Regions from separate parts of the Streptomyces sp. NPDC006140 genome, predicted to be linked through region 4. Evidence: riboswitches for the same ligand, from Rfam matches in the RefSeq annotation. Region 4 holds a riboswitch; each other region holds the start of a gene.
What was found. A riboswitch is a leader RNA that binds a small molecule or an ion and turns the genes downstream of it on or off. The one in region 4 is predicted to bind cyclic di-AMP.
Positions count from the first base shown of each region.

Region 1: it holds a riboswitch for cyclic di-AMP, as region 4 does, so the genes downstream of both, ABZ386_RS27920 (NlpC/P60 family protein) here and ABZ386_RS06015 (C40 family peptidase) in region 4, are expected to answer to the same signal.
Region 2: it holds a riboswitch for cyclic di-AMP, as region 4 does, so the genes downstream of both, ABZ386_RS25630 (hypothetical protein) here and ABZ386_RS06015 (C40 family peptidase) in region 4, are expected to answer to the same signal.
Region 3: it holds a riboswitch for cyclic di-AMP, as region 4 does, so the genes downstream of both, ABZ386_RS11365 (peptidoglycan DD-metalloendopeptidase family protein) here and ABZ386_RS06015 (C40 family peptidase) in region 4, are expected to answer to the same signal.

Region 1 is NZ_JBEXTS010000011.1:328,274-331,813, reverse strand. It holds gene pcrA (DNA helicase PcrA) at 1-1,245, opposite strand, end outside; cyclic di-AMP (ydaO/yuaA leader) riboswitch at 1,558-1,728, shown strand; gene ABZ386_RS27920 (NlpC/P60 family protein) at 1,737-2,903, shown strand; gene ABZ386_RS27915 (hypothetical protein) at 2,981-3,540, shown strand, end outside.
Region 2 is NZ_JBEXTS010000010.1:229,237-232,776, forward strand. It holds gene ABZ386_RS25620 (zinc-binding dehydrogenase) at 1-605, shown strand, start outside; gene ABZ386_RS25625 (aminoglycoside phosphotransferase family protein) at 795-1,691, shown strand; cyclic di-AMP (ydaO/yuaA leader) riboswitch at 2,123-2,304, shown strand; gene ABZ386_RS25630 (hypothetical protein) at 2,310-2,546, shown strand; tRNA gene ABZ386_RS25635 (tRNA-Thr) at 2,642-2,715, opposite strand; gene ABZ386_RS25640 (DUF3224 domain-containing protein) at 2,802-3,224, opposite strand; gene ABZ386_RS25645 (WYL domain-containing protein) at 3,341-3,540, shown strand, end outside.
Region 3 is NZ_JBEXTS010000003.1:425,644-429,183, forward strand. It holds gene ABZ386_RS11360 (alpha-galactosidase) at 1-1,427, shown strand, start outside; cyclic di-AMP (ydaO/yuaA leader) riboswitch at 1,738-1,898, shown strand; gene ABZ386_RS11365 (peptidoglycan DD-metalloendopeptidase family protein) at 1,903-2,823, shown strand; gene ABZ386_RS11370 (DUF6250 domain-containing protein) at 2,997-3,540, shown strand, end outside.
Region 4 is NZ_JBEXTS010000002.1:169,295-172,834, reverse strand. It holds gene ABZ386_RS06025 (ATP-dependent Clp protease proteolytic subunit) at 1-458, shown strand, start outside; gene ABZ386_RS06020 (hypothetical protein) at 466-774, shown strand; cyclic di-AMP (ydaO/yuaA leader) riboswitch at 1,133-1,345, shown strand; gene ABZ386_RS06015 (C40 family peptidase) at 1,349-1,822, shown strand; gene ABZ386_RS06010 (DUF6328 family protein) at 1,903-2,547, shown strand; gene ABZ386_RS06005 (ATP-binding protein) at 2,629-3,087, opposite strand; gene ABZ386_RS06000 (helix-turn-helix transcriptional regulator) at 3,300-3,540, shown strand, end outside.

The sequences.
Region 1 (3,540 bases), on a different contig from region 4:
TATCTCGTCGGCGACGAACTGCGCCTCGTCGTGCTCGGTGTCGGCGACGTAGCCGGTGATCCGCGCGCCGGTGCCCGCGTTGGTCCACAGGTTCTTGGGGCGGCGGGACTCGTTGCGCTCGATGACCGCGTTGGCCGCGCTGAGGATCGTCTGCGTGGAGCGGTAGTTCTGCTCCAGCAGGATCGTCGTCGCGTCCGGGTAGTCCTCCTCGAACTGGAGGATGTTGCGGATCGTCGCGCCGCGGAAGGCGTAGATCGACTGGTCGGCGTCGCCCACCACGCACAGCTCGGCGGGCGGGATCTCGGCCTCGGGCGGCACGTCGACGGGGTGCTCGGTGGTGCCGACCAGCTCGCGGACCAGGGCGTACTGGGCGTGGTTGGTGTCCTGGTACTCGTCGACCAGCACGTGCCGGAAGCGGCGGCGGTAGTGCTCGGCGACGTCCGGGAAGGCGCGGAGCAGGTTGACCGTCGTCATGATCAGGTCGTCGAAGTCGAGGGCGTTCGCCTCGCGCAGCCGCGACTGGTACATCGCGTAGGCCTGGGCGAGGGTCTTCTCGAAGCCGTCGGAGGCCTGGGCGGCGAAGTCCTCCTCGTCGATCAGCTCGTTCTTCAGGTTGCTGATCTTGGCGCTGAAGGACTTGGGCGGGAAACGCTTGGGGTCGAGGTCCAGGTCGCGGCAGACCAGGGCCATCAGACGCTTGGAGTCGGCGGCGTCGTAGATCGAGAACGAGGACGTGAAGCCGAGCTTCTTGCTCTCCCGGCGCAGGATGCGCACGCACGCGCTGTGGAAGGTCATCACCCACATGGCGTTGGCGCGCGGACCGACGAGCTGCTCGACGCGCTCCTTCATCTCCCCGGCGGCCTTGTTGGTGAAGGTGATCGCGAGGATCTGGCCCGGGTGCACGCCGCGCTCGGCGAGCAGGTGGGCGATGCGGTGCGTGAGCACACGGGTCTTGCCGGAGCCGGCGCCGGCCACGATGAGCAGCGGGGAGCCGGAGTGGACGACGGCGGCGCGCTGGTTGTCGTTCAGCCCCTCCAGGAGGGCGGCCGTGTCCACGACCGGGCGTGGGGCGCCGTCGCGGTAGTAGGCGTCCCGGTCCGGCGGCACGTCGAACTTCCCGCCGAACAGATCGTCCGGAATCGACTCCGGAGCGTGATCGTCCTCGGGCGGCGGCGGGGGCTCGTCCGCGGGGCCCCGCTGGGCCTGGAGGTCCGCCAGGAAGCTGTCGTCAAAGAGGCTGCTCATCGCTCTCCGAGTCTAGGGCGCCCCACTGACAGCCCGCCGCCGCCCTGAGAACATCGCCCCGACCCGGGCCCCCGCCGACCACCCGGGGGCGCGTTGTCACCCTCCAGCGTGGCGTGATCACACCCCGCGACGGCATCACAATCGCGGATAACCCGTGACCAATCCCCCTTGATCGCCCACTCTCGGCGACGCCCATGAATAAGGTCACGAAAATGTATCGGGCATATCACCCATCAACCTTCACAGGAGCCACACGAGTTGGCTACGGTGCGAACGGGCCGCATGACCCCCACCGGCGAACGTCGCCGGGCCGCGCGGCCTCCGCCGAGTCCGGCGCGCCGCCGAGCAGCCGGAGCCGGGGACCCACCGAGACCTTGGGGTGAATCGGCCCGACTCCCCTAGCGGAGCAGGCCGTAGGGCAACCCTTCCGAGATACCCGCCCGAACCCGACAGCTAACCCGGTAGGCGGAGCATGGAAGGAGTCGCCTCCCTTGGCGTCGCACCGCAAGTCGCGTCCTACGGGTACGCGCGTGGCAGGCATACGGACCCCCGCCCTCGCAACGGCGGCCCTCACCTCCGTGGCCCTGCTGTCCCAGTCGGCCAACGCAGCCCCCGAGGCCGACGAGAAGCCCAGCCTGGAGGAAGTCGAGAAGAAGGTCGGCGACCTGTACCGCCAGGCCGAGTCGGCGACCGACAAGTACAACGCGGCCAAGGAGAAGACCGCGAAGCAGCGCAAGCGCGTCGACACCCTCCTCGACGACGTCGCCCAGCGCACCCAGAAGCTCAACGAGGCGCGGGAGGAGCTGGGTTCCTTCGCCGCCGCCCAGTACCGCACCGGCGCCTCCGCCCCGGACACGGCGACGTTCCTGCTCGCGGACACCCCGCAGGACTACTTCGACCAGACGCAGCTGATGGACCGGATGACCGGCCGTCAGAAGGTCGCGGTCGACGACTACGTCACCCAGCAGTCCGAGACGATGAAGAAGCGCCAGGAGGCCACGGAGAGCCTCACGACGCTCACCGAGTCCCAGGGCGACCTGAAGACCGCCAAGGCCACCGTCCAGCGGAAGCTCGCCGACGCACGCCAGCTGCTGTCGCAGCTGACCGCCGAGGAGAAGGCGCGACTGGCGGCGATCGAGAAGCAGAAGCAGCAGGAGGCCGCCCGCAAGGCCGCCGAGCTGGCCCGGAAGCAGGCCGCCCAGCAGCAGGCCCAGGACCAGGCTCCCCAGCAGCAGGAGAGCGGCTCCCCGGCGCCGGGCTCCGGCACCTCCTCGACCGCCCCGGCCGACTCCTCGTACGCCACCAAGGCCGAGAAGGCCCTCGCCTTCGCCCGCGCCCAGATCGGCAAGCCGTACGTGTGGGGCGCCGTCGGTCCCGGCTCCTACGACTGCTCCGGCCTCACCCAGGCCGCGTGGAAGGCCGCCGGGGTGACCCTGCCGCGCACGACCTACGACCAGGTGACCGCCGGCACCACGGTCCCCCTCTCCCAGGCCCAGCCCGGTGACCTGGTCTTCTTCTACGACGACGTCACCCATGTGGGCATGTACATCGGCAACGGCATGATGATCCACGCCCCGAAGCCCGGCACCTACGTGCGCGAGGAGTCGATCTACTACGACGGCGAGTCGGCGATCCACAGCGTGGTGCGGCCCGCCTGAGAAGTCCTGGACGTTTTTGAGGGGCACGCGCGCGTGCCCCTCTCGTCCTGTGCGCGGCGCTCTCTAGCATCGGGGCCATGTCCGACCCCTCCCCGTATGTCACCTTGTGGGCGACCTACGCCCTGACGACCGGCACCTTGTCGGTCGGTCTCGACTCGGCGGGGTACGAGGTTCTGTCCCGGATCGCCCTCGCCCTGGCCTGCGCGGGCTGGCTGGGGGCGGTCGCGCACGCCCTGCTGCGGCTGCCTCGGCCGGCCTGGCGGAGGGCATCGGCGGCGGCGCTCACCTGGGTGGCCGCGACCGCCGTCACCGGCACCGGCTTCTCCGCGGCCGGCCTGCAGCGCCCGGCCGCGGCGCTGCTGGCGCTCGCCGCGCCGCTCTGGGCCGTGCTGCTCGTCGCGGCGGCCAGGGAGCGGCACGGGACCGTGTTCCTGCGCTGCGTGGCCACCCAGGGCCTCGCCGTGCTCGGTGCCACGCTCGCCGCCGCCGAGTCGGTGGCCTGGCTCGCGCACGCGGCCCTGACGCTGTTCTGGCTGGGGCTCGTGCTCTACTGCCTCGCCCTGTTCCGCTTCGAGCCGCGGCAGGTGGCCGAGGGGCCCGGGGACCACTGGCTCCTGGGCGGGGCGCTCGCCGTCTC
Region 2 (3,540 bases), on a different contig from region 4:
TCGGCACGGGCCGTACGACGATGGGGATCCTGCAGTTCGCCGACCTCGGCCCCGACTCGGTCGCGATCGTCCCGGCCGCCGCCGGCGGCATCGGCACCCTCCTCGTGCAGTACGCCAAGAACGCCGGCGCCACCGTCGTCGGTCTCGCGGGCGGGCCGGAGAAGGTCGCCCGCGTCCAGGCCAACGGCGCCGATCTCGCCGTCGACTACACGGACCCCGCCTGGCCCGCGAAGGTCCGCGCCCACCTCGGCGGCCGGACCGCCACCGTCGTCTTCGACGGCGTGGGCGGCGACGCGGCCCGCGAGGCCGTCGCCCTCCTGGGCCCGGGCGGCAGGCACATCGTCTTCGGCTGGTCCGGCGAGGGCCTCCACGACGGCGAGCCCTACCTCGTCGACGGCGTCTCCGAGCAGGTCCTCGGCCCCGTCATGCTCCAGAAGGCCGGCGGCCCCGACCCCGTCCGCATCCTCGAACTGCGCGCCCTCACCGAGGCCGCCGCGGGCCGCCTCACCCCGGCCGTCCACCGCTTCCCCCTCGCCGACGCCGCGGTCGCGCACCGCGCGCTGGAGACCCGGGGGACGACGGGCAAGGTGGTCCTGGAGCCCTGACGCGCAGTCCTCGGGCCCTGACGCGCAGTCCCGGAACCCTGACGCACAGCCCTGGAACCCTGACGCACGCCGCCCGCCCGGCGCCCTCGGCACCCGGCGGGGCGGTCGGGCGACTCCCCCGCCACGCCGCTTCACCGGCCGGGCAAATTCACATGACCCACCCGGCACACCCCCACTACCGTGCCGAAAGTGATCGACATTCCCCGTGAACTGGCGGCATCACAGGAGAAGTTCAACGGCGAGGCCGGCCGCGCCTTCATCGCCGGACTGCCCGACCTGACGGCCGGCTTCCTCGACCGCTGGGAGCTGGCACCCGACGGACCGCCCATGCACGGCGTCTCCGCCCTGGTCCTCCCGGTCGTCCGCCGCGACGGCACCACCGCGGTCCTCAAACTCCAGCTCCTCGACGAGGAGAGCGAAGGCGAACCGGTCGCCCTGCGGGCCTGGGACGGCGACGGAGCCGTCCGCCTCCTCGACCACGACGAGCCCACCGGCACCATGCTGCTGGAGCGTCTCGACGAGACCCGGATGCTGTCCCACGTCCCGGACCCCCACCAGGCCGTCGTCACCATCGCCGAACTCCTCGCCCACCTCACCTCCTTCCCCGCCCCGCCCGGCCTGCGGCGCCTCGGCGACATCGCCCGCGCCATGCTCGACCAGACCCCGTGGGCGCTGCCCCGCATCCCCGACCCCGAGGCCCGCGCCCTGATCGCGGACTGCGCGGCCGCCGTCCGCGAGGTCGTGGACGAACCGGGCGACCGCCTCCTCCACTGGGACCTGCACGACGAGAACGTGCTGTCCTCCGACCGCGCCCCCTGGCTCGCCATCGACCCCAAGCCCCTGGCAGGCGACCCCGGCTTCGAACTCTGGCCGGCCCTCGACAACCGCTACGACCCCGACGACATCCTCTGGCGCTTCGACGCCATGACCGACATCCTCACCCTGGACCGCCCCCGAGCCCGGGCCTGGACCCTCGGCCGCCTCCTCCAGAACGCCCTGTGGGAGATCGAGGACGGCCGCCCCCTGGATGACGACCAGCTGGAAATCGCACGGCGGCTGAGGAAACCCAGGTCGGGAAAGATCTGACCTGGACAACGCAAGGGCCCCCGGGGGGCTCTCACGCCGGAGCACGACTCCTTGGGCGCAAACATGCGCCCGGCGCCGCCTCAGGTCGTCATGAACACCAGCCCGGAGCGGACATCAAGCACGTGTGCGAGTCGTTCATCTGATGTTCCGTCAATCGACAGCAGGCCGATCGACGCCGAGCGGAGCCCTCCAGATGATGTACCGGGCCCTCGTCAAACGGGACTGATCAAGGACTCCAAAAATGCGCCAACTAGCCTCTGAGCAGCGGTGATCCCACTGACGGTCACCCGTATGGAGGGCTGGTGACCAAGCCCACAAATGCCCGTCTGAGTTGGGATATTCGGCGTGGCCTGAGTCACGATCTCTTTGACGACAAGCCCCCGTTACAGACGACGGGGCGGTCCGGGCGTAAGCCGAGTCCTGCCGGCGTCCGGATGTCACAGTTGCATCCATGGAGCGGCAGGAGTGGAGGACCCGAGCAAGACGGGTCGCCGGCCCCGACCACGCCATGGCCGACCGAGCAGCCCTTGGGGTGAAGCCGCATCAGCGGCCGGACAACTTCGCCAGTCCGAATCCGACAGGTCATCCTTCACAGGCGACTGACGAAGGCAGCGAGCCATGACGGCAACGCACGACGGTCCGCAGCTCTCTGGGCCCGGGGACAAGCCCCCGAGGAACAAGCTGCACGACGCCCGGGTCGCAGTCCTCCTTGCGATCATCGGTGGTGGTGCTGCGGGCATCGCCCACAGGGTGATGGAGGAAGCCTCCTACTACGAGGCTATGACCACCGCTGGAGGGGTGACCCTCGGACTTCTCGTCGTGATCTTCGTGGTGATGACCTACATCTGGTCCTGATCACGCACACGGACAGGTCAGGAAACGTCCGAGTCGCCACATCCACTGACGACAAAACCCCAGGTCAGAACACATCTGACCTGGGGTTCCAGCAGAGCCCCCTGTCGGATTCGAACCGACGACCTACGCATTACAAGTGCGTTGCTCTGGCCAGCTGAGCTAAGGAGGCGCGCGTACTACGACGCCGTACGCGAGGCGGCACCACTGTACACAGAGCCCGTTACCCCGAGCCACGAAGTTCCGGTCCGCCCGGTCTCATCCCAGCTCGTACTCGAACCGGTACGCCACCGCCGCCTCCCCCTGCCGCGCGGTGAAGCCGCCCTTCCCCTTCAGCCCGGACAGCTCCCCACTGCCCGAGCCCTCCACCACCTCGAAGGCGCAGTGCACGGTTCCGTCCTCGCCGAACCACCCGCGTTCCTCGACGGCGAAGCTCCCCTCCCGCCCGTCGAGGCGGCCGGTGAGCAGCTCCATGCCGGCGAAGGAGCCGGTCTTGGGGGTGGTGTAGACGATGGTGTACTCGCAGATCGTCCCGGCCGCCTCGATGCCGCCGCTGAACGTGTTGCGGACCGAGGCGTGGGCGAGCCGGGGGTGCGTGTCCTCGCCCGGGCCGAGCGCGCGTTCCTGCCAGTCGGCGAAAGTGAAGTGACCCGTGGTGGCGGTGGTACGGGAGCCGGGCATGGGCGGTCCTCTCGTCAGGGGCCCGGGCGGGCCGTGAAGGCGTCTGGGACCCAGCCTGATCCGCGTACCTGACATCTCCTGTCAGGTACGCCCCCGGACACCGCACAATGGCCCCCATGCGCGCCGACCGGCTCCTCTCCCTGCTCCTGCTGCTCCAGAACCGCGGGCGCATGACCGCGCTCGAGCTGGCCGCCGAGCTGGAGGTGTCGGTGCGGACGGTCTACCGGGACGTCGAGGCGCTGGGCGCGGCGGGTGTGCCGGTCTGTGCCGACCGGGGGCCCGAGGGCGGCTACCGGCTGGTCGACGGGTACCGGAC
Region 3 (3,540 bases), on a different contig from region 4:
GCTGCGCCCTGGGCTGGTCCGGCTCCTGGCGGATCTCCGTCGCCCAACTCCCGGACGCGCGCGTGCAGATCACCGGCGGCGCCGGCCACGACGACTCGGGCCTGCTGACGCTGGGCACGGGGGAGTCGTACACGACCCCCGTCTTCGCCGGGCTCTGGACCGACGGCGGCTTCGGCGGGGCGAGCCGGGCCTGGCACGCCTATCAGCGGGCCCATGTGATCCCGGACGCCGACCGGGACCGGCCGGTGCTGTTCAACTCCTGGGAGGCCACCGAGTTCGACATCTCCGAGGAGCAGCAGCGGGCGCTCGCCGAGCGGGCCGCCGCCATGGGTGTCGAGCTGTTCGTGGTCGACGACGGCTGGTTCGGGGCGCGCACCAGCGACCGGGCCGGGCTCGGCGACTGGACGCCCAACCCCGACCGCTTCCCCGGCGGGCTGAAGCCGCTCGCCGACCAGGTGCACGGGCTCGGCATGCAGTTCGGCATCTGGGTCGAGCCCGAGATGGTCAACCCGGACAGCGAGCTGTACCGGGCCCACCCCGACTGGGTGCAGTACCAACCGGGACGAAAGCGGACGGAGTTCCGCAATCAGCTCGTACTGAACCTGGCCCGGGAGGACGTCCAGCAGTACCTGTGGGAGCAGCTCGACGGGCTCCTCTCCAGCGCCCCGATCGACTACGTCAAGTGGGACTTCAACCGCTGCTTCACCGACGCCGGCTGGCCGGACGACCCCTACCCGCAGCGGCTCTGGGTCGACCACGTGCACGCCCTGTACGCCCTGCTGGACCGGCTGCGGGCCGCCCACCCGGGCGTCGCCTTCGAGTCCTGCTCGGGCGGCGGCGGCCGGATCGACCTCGGGGTGCTGAGTCGCACGGACCAGGTGTGGACCTCCGACAACACCGACCCGCTCGACCGGCTCGCCATCCAGCACGGCTTCAGCCAGCTCCACCCCGCGCGCGTGATGGCCGCCTGGGTCACCGACAGCCCGAACGCCATGCTCAACCACCGTGCCAGCTCCCTGCGGTTCCGGTTCGTCAGCGCCATGGCCGGGGTGCTCGGGGTCGGTGGGGACCTCACGAAGTGGACGCCGGAGGAGCTCGCCGAGGCGAGGGAATGGGTGGAGCTCTACAAGGAGATCCGGCCCGTGGTGCAACGCGGCGACCTCTACCGGCTGCGGCTCCCGGAGGGCGGCCTGAGCGCGGTGCAGTACGTCCTCGGCGACGAGACCGTGGTCCTGGCCTGGCTCCAGGCGCAGCGGTACGGCGAGCCCGTGCCGGCGCTGCGGCTGCGGGGCCTCGATCCGGCAGCGGTGTACGAATGCCTCGAAACGGGCGAAGTTCACCGTGGTGCCGTACTGCTGCACCACGGGCTGCGGGTCGCTCTGCGCGGGGACCTGGACGCCACTGTCGTCCGGCTTAAGTGCAAGTAGCCGTTCTTGTCCGAATAGGTCGGTTCGGTCGTTTGGATATAACGTGCCCCGATCGTAAAGGAGATGTGGTCGGGGTGCGTGACCATCGTCATATTCGTGACGATGTGTTGTCGCCATGTTCACGTAATTCCGGCGCTATTCAGGGCCATTGCGGAAAGCGGGAGATCGGTAATCCACGCTCGGTGACGGGAAATGTGGCGACGCGTCAAGAAAAACGCCGTCACAGGCAACCACAAGCTTGTCCCGTTGCGTCTTGGTCGCTTACGTTCCACACCAATCCGGACGGACGCCTAATCCTGCCGCCGCCCGGAGCCCGCACACACTGACCCGTGTACGGCAGGAGCGGGGGACCCACAGGTACGACGCCTGTTCCGGTTCCCGGAACGGCTTGGGGTTAAGCCGCGCCTCGGCGCGGCCGGGCATCTCCAGCCCGCACCCGACAGCTCACCTCGTAGGCGCCGGAGAGGAATTCGCCATGCCCGCGAAGGGTAAGCACCGCCGCCCGAAGACCCAGCGTTTCACCCGCTCCATCGCCGTCGCCGGAACCGGCGGGGCCGCTCTCGCCCTTCCGTTCATGGGGGCCGCCGGCGCCCACGCCGCCACCCCGCAGTCGGCCCCGGAAAAGGCCGTCCAGTCCGCTCCGGCCGCCGAGAAGAAGTCCCCCGAAAAGGCCACGGGCGCGCACACGTACACCGTGAAGGCCGGTGACTACCTCGCGAAGATCGCCGACGAGCAGCACGTCAGCGGCGGCTGGAAGAAGCTCTACGCGGACAACCGCGACGCCGTCGGCGACGACCCGTCGCTGATCCACCCCGGCCTGAAGCTCTCGATCGGCAAGAAGGCGGCGACGAGCGCGCCCAAGGCGTCCGCGCCGAAGGCCTCGGCCGGGAAGCCCGCGAAGAAGTCCTCCGCGCCCAAGCCGGCCGCGAAGGCGGAGACCGCCGCGAAGCCCGCCGCCGCCAAGCCGGCCGCCGAGAGCAACGCCAGTGGCTACACCGCCCCGGTGGACGGTGCCACCGTCGGCACCCCGTACCGCATGTCCGGCAGCATGTGGTCCAGCGGCTACCACACCGGTGTCGACTTCGTCGTCCCGACCGGCACCTCCCTCAAGGCCGTCGGCGCGGGCACGGTCGTCTCCGCCGGCTGGGGCGGCGCGTACGGCAACCAGGTCGTCATCAAGCTGAACGACGGCTACTACGCCCAGTACGCCCACCTGTCCCAGCTCTCCGTCTCGGCCGGCCAGACCGTGACCGCCGGGCAGCAGGTCGGCCTGTCCGGCGCCACCGGCAACGTCACCGGACCGCACCTGCACTTCGAGATCCGCACCACGCCGGACTACGGCTCGGACGTGGACCCGGTCGCCTTCCTGCGCTCCCACGGCGTCTCCGTCGGCTGACCGACGCACGACCACCTGCCTGACACGCCACCGAAGGCCGGACCTCGATCCCCGGGTCCGGCCTTCGGTGTGCGCGCGTTCCGTCGACCGGTTCAAGGGATCGACAGGAAACGGCAGTTGGGACACAGTGATCCCGTTGTGAGTGCAAGCGCTTTCTGAAGGAGCTGTGTCCCATGCCGACCACCCGCAGAGCGTTCGGAACCCTGGCCGCCGGAGCCGCCCTGGCGGTCCTCGCCCCGACGACGGCCGCACACGCCGTGCCCGGTCATCGTCGGCTCATCGCCCACGACGACTTCCGCCGCGGCCTCGGCCAGTGGGCGACCGAACTGCAGGGCGGCGGCAGCGTCACCGCCTCGCGCGGCGTCCTGGAGATCGACGTGCCGAGCGGGGCGACGGTCTGGTTCAGGCGGCGGCTCGAGGGCCCGTACGTCCTCGCCTACACCGCCACCCCCGTCTCCGCGGGCGGGGTCAACGACCGGGTCTCGGACCTCAACAACTTCTGGAACGCCACCGACGTCCGCTCCCCGGACGACCTCTTCGCGACGCCGCGCGGCGGGGCGCTGGAGGAGTACGACCACCTCACGACGTACTACGCCGGCTACGGCGCCAACTACAACACCACGACCCGGCTGCGCCGTTACGTCGGCGAGCCCGGCGTCCGCCCCCTGATCTACGACTACACCGAGCCGCTGCTGGTCCCGAATGAGCCGAACCGGG
Region 4 (3,540 bases):
AGGCCCCGGACCGCGACATCGCGCTCTACATCAACTCCCCCGGCGGCTCCTTCCACGCAATGACGGCCATCTACGACACGATGCGCTACGTCACCTGTGACGTGGAGACGATCTGCCTCGGCCAGGCCGGCGCGGCCGCCTCGGTGCTGCTGTCCGCGGGCACGCCCGGCAAGCGATCCGTGCTCCCCGGCGCGCGTCTGGTGATCCATCAGCCGTCGCTGCCCGAACCGGTCCACGGCCAGGCCAGCGATCTGGCGATCCAGGCCGACGAGTTGACGCGCATCCGGACGCGCATGGAGGAGCTGCTCGCGCGGCACACGGGCCGCACCCCGGAGCAGGTCGGCGCGGACATCGAGCGGGACAAGATCCTCACCGCCCAGGAGGCGGTGGAGTACGGCCTGGTGGACCGGGTCCTCCCCAACCGCGAGGCCATCCTGGCCACGCCGACCGGGCGGTGAGGCTCCGGTGCTGCCGCCCGAACTGCCGCCGCTGCCCGCGCTGACGCGCGCCGAGGCGGAGTTGATCGACCGTTACCTCGACGTCGTCGACCTGCTCGGCCGGATCAATCCGGCGCTGCACGGCGACACCTACCGCGGGCTGCGTGCCGCCCAGGCCCTGGTCGGCAAGGCGACCGCGCTGCGTGACGCGTTGACCCTGATGCACCAGCGGGGCGAGACGGAACTGCACGCCGGCACGCTGGCCCGGGCCCTGCGCGTGCTGGACGGTGAGCGGCGCACGGCCAGGCTCACGCTGCCGCCCGAGTCCGTCAGCTGACGCGGCTCGGACGGCCGTTGACGCGGATCCGACGGCCCGGGCGCCCGTTCTGCCGACGGAGCGTCCCGGGCCTGAGTCGAAACGGACCGAACGACGTACCCCTGTTCGGAGTAGACAGGGATCCTTTTTCTGGACCCCCTCAGTTGCGCAACGCGCGTAGCCGTGGGGCGGAATGGGACATTCCATGCCTGGTCCGAAGGTCCGCGGAGCAGTAGACGGTGGCTCGAACACAGACGTGTCCACCCGAACGGGTGAGTGGTGAGTAACAACACAAATCCCCGGTTCCGTTGGGATTTCGGGTCAAGCATGAGTCAAGATCCCTGTCTGACGACAAGCCCCCGCCACAGCGGCGGGGCGATCCGGGCGGACGCCGAGTCCTGCCGCCGCCCGGATGACCGGTCGACAGAAGTGGATCGGCAGGAGTGGAGGACCCAAGCACGACGGGTCGCCGGGACGGTCACGCCATGACCGGGTCCGAGCAGCCCTTGGGGTGAAGCCGCGTCAGCGGCCGGGCAACTTCGCCAGCCCGAATCCGACAGGTCATCCTTCACAGGCGGCTGACGAAGGGTTGCGCATGACTGCGCTCAATCGTGTCCCGTCGCTCATGGCCCGGGCCGGAACGGCCTCGGCCCTCACCATCGCCGCGGTGGGCGGCTCGATCGTGGCCCCCGGCTTCTCCTCGGAGGCCGCGGCAGCCACACCTGCGACGAAGGCACTCCAGATCGCGGCCTCGAAGAAGGGCTCGCCCTACAAGTACGGCGCCACCGGGCCGCACCGGTTCGACTGCTCCGGGCTCACGCTGTACTCGTTCAAGAAGGCCGGCAAGAAACTGCCCCGCACGGCCGCCCAGCAGTACAACAAGACCCGCCACATCTCCGCCAAGAACCGCAAGGCGGGGGACCTGGTGTTCTTCCACTCGGGCAAGAGCGTGTACCACGTCGGTATCTACGCGGGTAAGAACAAGCTCTGGCACGCCCCGAAGACCGGGGACGTGGTGCGGCTGCAGAAGATCTGGACCAAGAGCGTCTGGTACGGGCGCGTGAAGTAGCCGCCCGGCGTGCGGCGGCGTCCTGACGCGCCGCCGCACGCCGGAGCGTGATACGGGCTCACGTGGTTACCCGTCCCCCCATGGCCGAGCACCGTCCCTGCACCGCACGCAACGAGACGCCGCTGCAGCGCGCCGACCGCAACTTCGTCGAGCTGCTCCAGGAACTCCGCGTCACCCAGACGGGCGTACAGATCCTCTTCGCCTTCCTGCTGTCGCTCGCCTTCACCTCGCGCTTCGAGGACCTCGACACGGTCCAGCGCGTCACCTACGTCATCACGCTGCTGCTGGCGGTCCTGGCCGCGGCGCTGTTCACCGCGCCGGCCGCGCTGCACCGCTCGCTCTTCCAGCAGGGCGCCAAGCCGCGCATCGTGCAAGTCTCCTCGCGCCTGGCCACCACCGGCCTGGTCGTGCTCGTGTTCGCGTTCAGCGGTTCCGTGCTGCTGGTGGTCGATGTGACGACCGGCCGGGCCGGCGGCATCGCCGCGAGCGTGGCGACCTTCCTGGTCTGCGTCGGCCTGTGGGGGCTGCTCCCCCGGCTGGTGCGGCGGGCGGGCCTGCGTGACGAGACGGCCGGGACGGCGGAGGAACCGGCCTCACCCCGGTCGGGAACCGTCAGGGTTCCGGCGCAGCTGCGGGACACCGTCAGGCAGCCGTCGGCGCTGCGGGGAACGGCACCGCTTCGGGGAACGGCACCGCGTCGGGAGGCGTCGGCGCGACGCCGGTGACACGGGCGGTGGCGGCCGGCGCGCAGGGGGCCGGGCCGGTGCTTCGGTGCCCGAGACGCCCGGGGATGCGCCGCTGTGACGTTACGGCTCCTGCTGTCCCGCCGCCGTCACCGGCTGGGCCGGGACCGTCCAGGGGAGTTCGACGGAGATGGTCTTGCCGCCCTCACGGGTGGGGCGGACGCGGAGCCTGCCGCCGTACTCCGCGGTCAGCCAGCGGATGATGGCCAGGCCGCGGCCGTTGTCCTGCTGGACGGCGGCCGGGAGCCGTCTGGGCAAGCGCGGGTGGCTGTCCGTGACACCGACGCGCAGGTGCTCGTCACGGTCGAGCTCGACGTCCACCGTGAACGTGGGCGACTGTCCGAAGGTGTGCTGGACGGCGTTGGTGGCGAGTTCGGAGATGATGAGCCGGATGGTGTCGGACACTTCCGTGTCCGCCGGCAGGCCCCACTCCGCCAGCGTGCCCACCACGTAGGCGCGCGCTGCGGAGACCGAGGCGGGATCGCTCGGCAGAGTGACGGAGGCTTCCAAATGGTCTGCCATGGCGACGTCGTCCCTTTCCCACGGGACCGCAGGCCGACACGGAGCGGAAGGTTCGAGTACGGTCCCGGACTGGTGCTTCGTCGCCAGACTGCCACCAGAACACCCATGAAGGACGGCGATCCACCAAGATATGCATATATCTGTCGCTCAAAGCGGTGAACTCTGCGACGCGAGACCGTATTTGGGTGGCTCGGAAGGAGTAAGGAGGAGCCATGCAGCACGGTCCCGCGGTGCGCCGGCGGAAACTGGGCGCCGAACTGCGTGCGCTGCGCACCTCGGCGGGGCTCACCAGCGGTGAGGCGGCCCGGCTGGTGGGCTGGCACCAGTCGAAGGTCAGCCGGATCGAGACGGGCACGAGTGGGGTGAAACCGGCCGATGTGCGGTTACTCCTCGACGCCTACGGTGTGGCAGACTCCCAACTTCGCGAGTTGCTCATGGTGTTGGCGGGGTCCG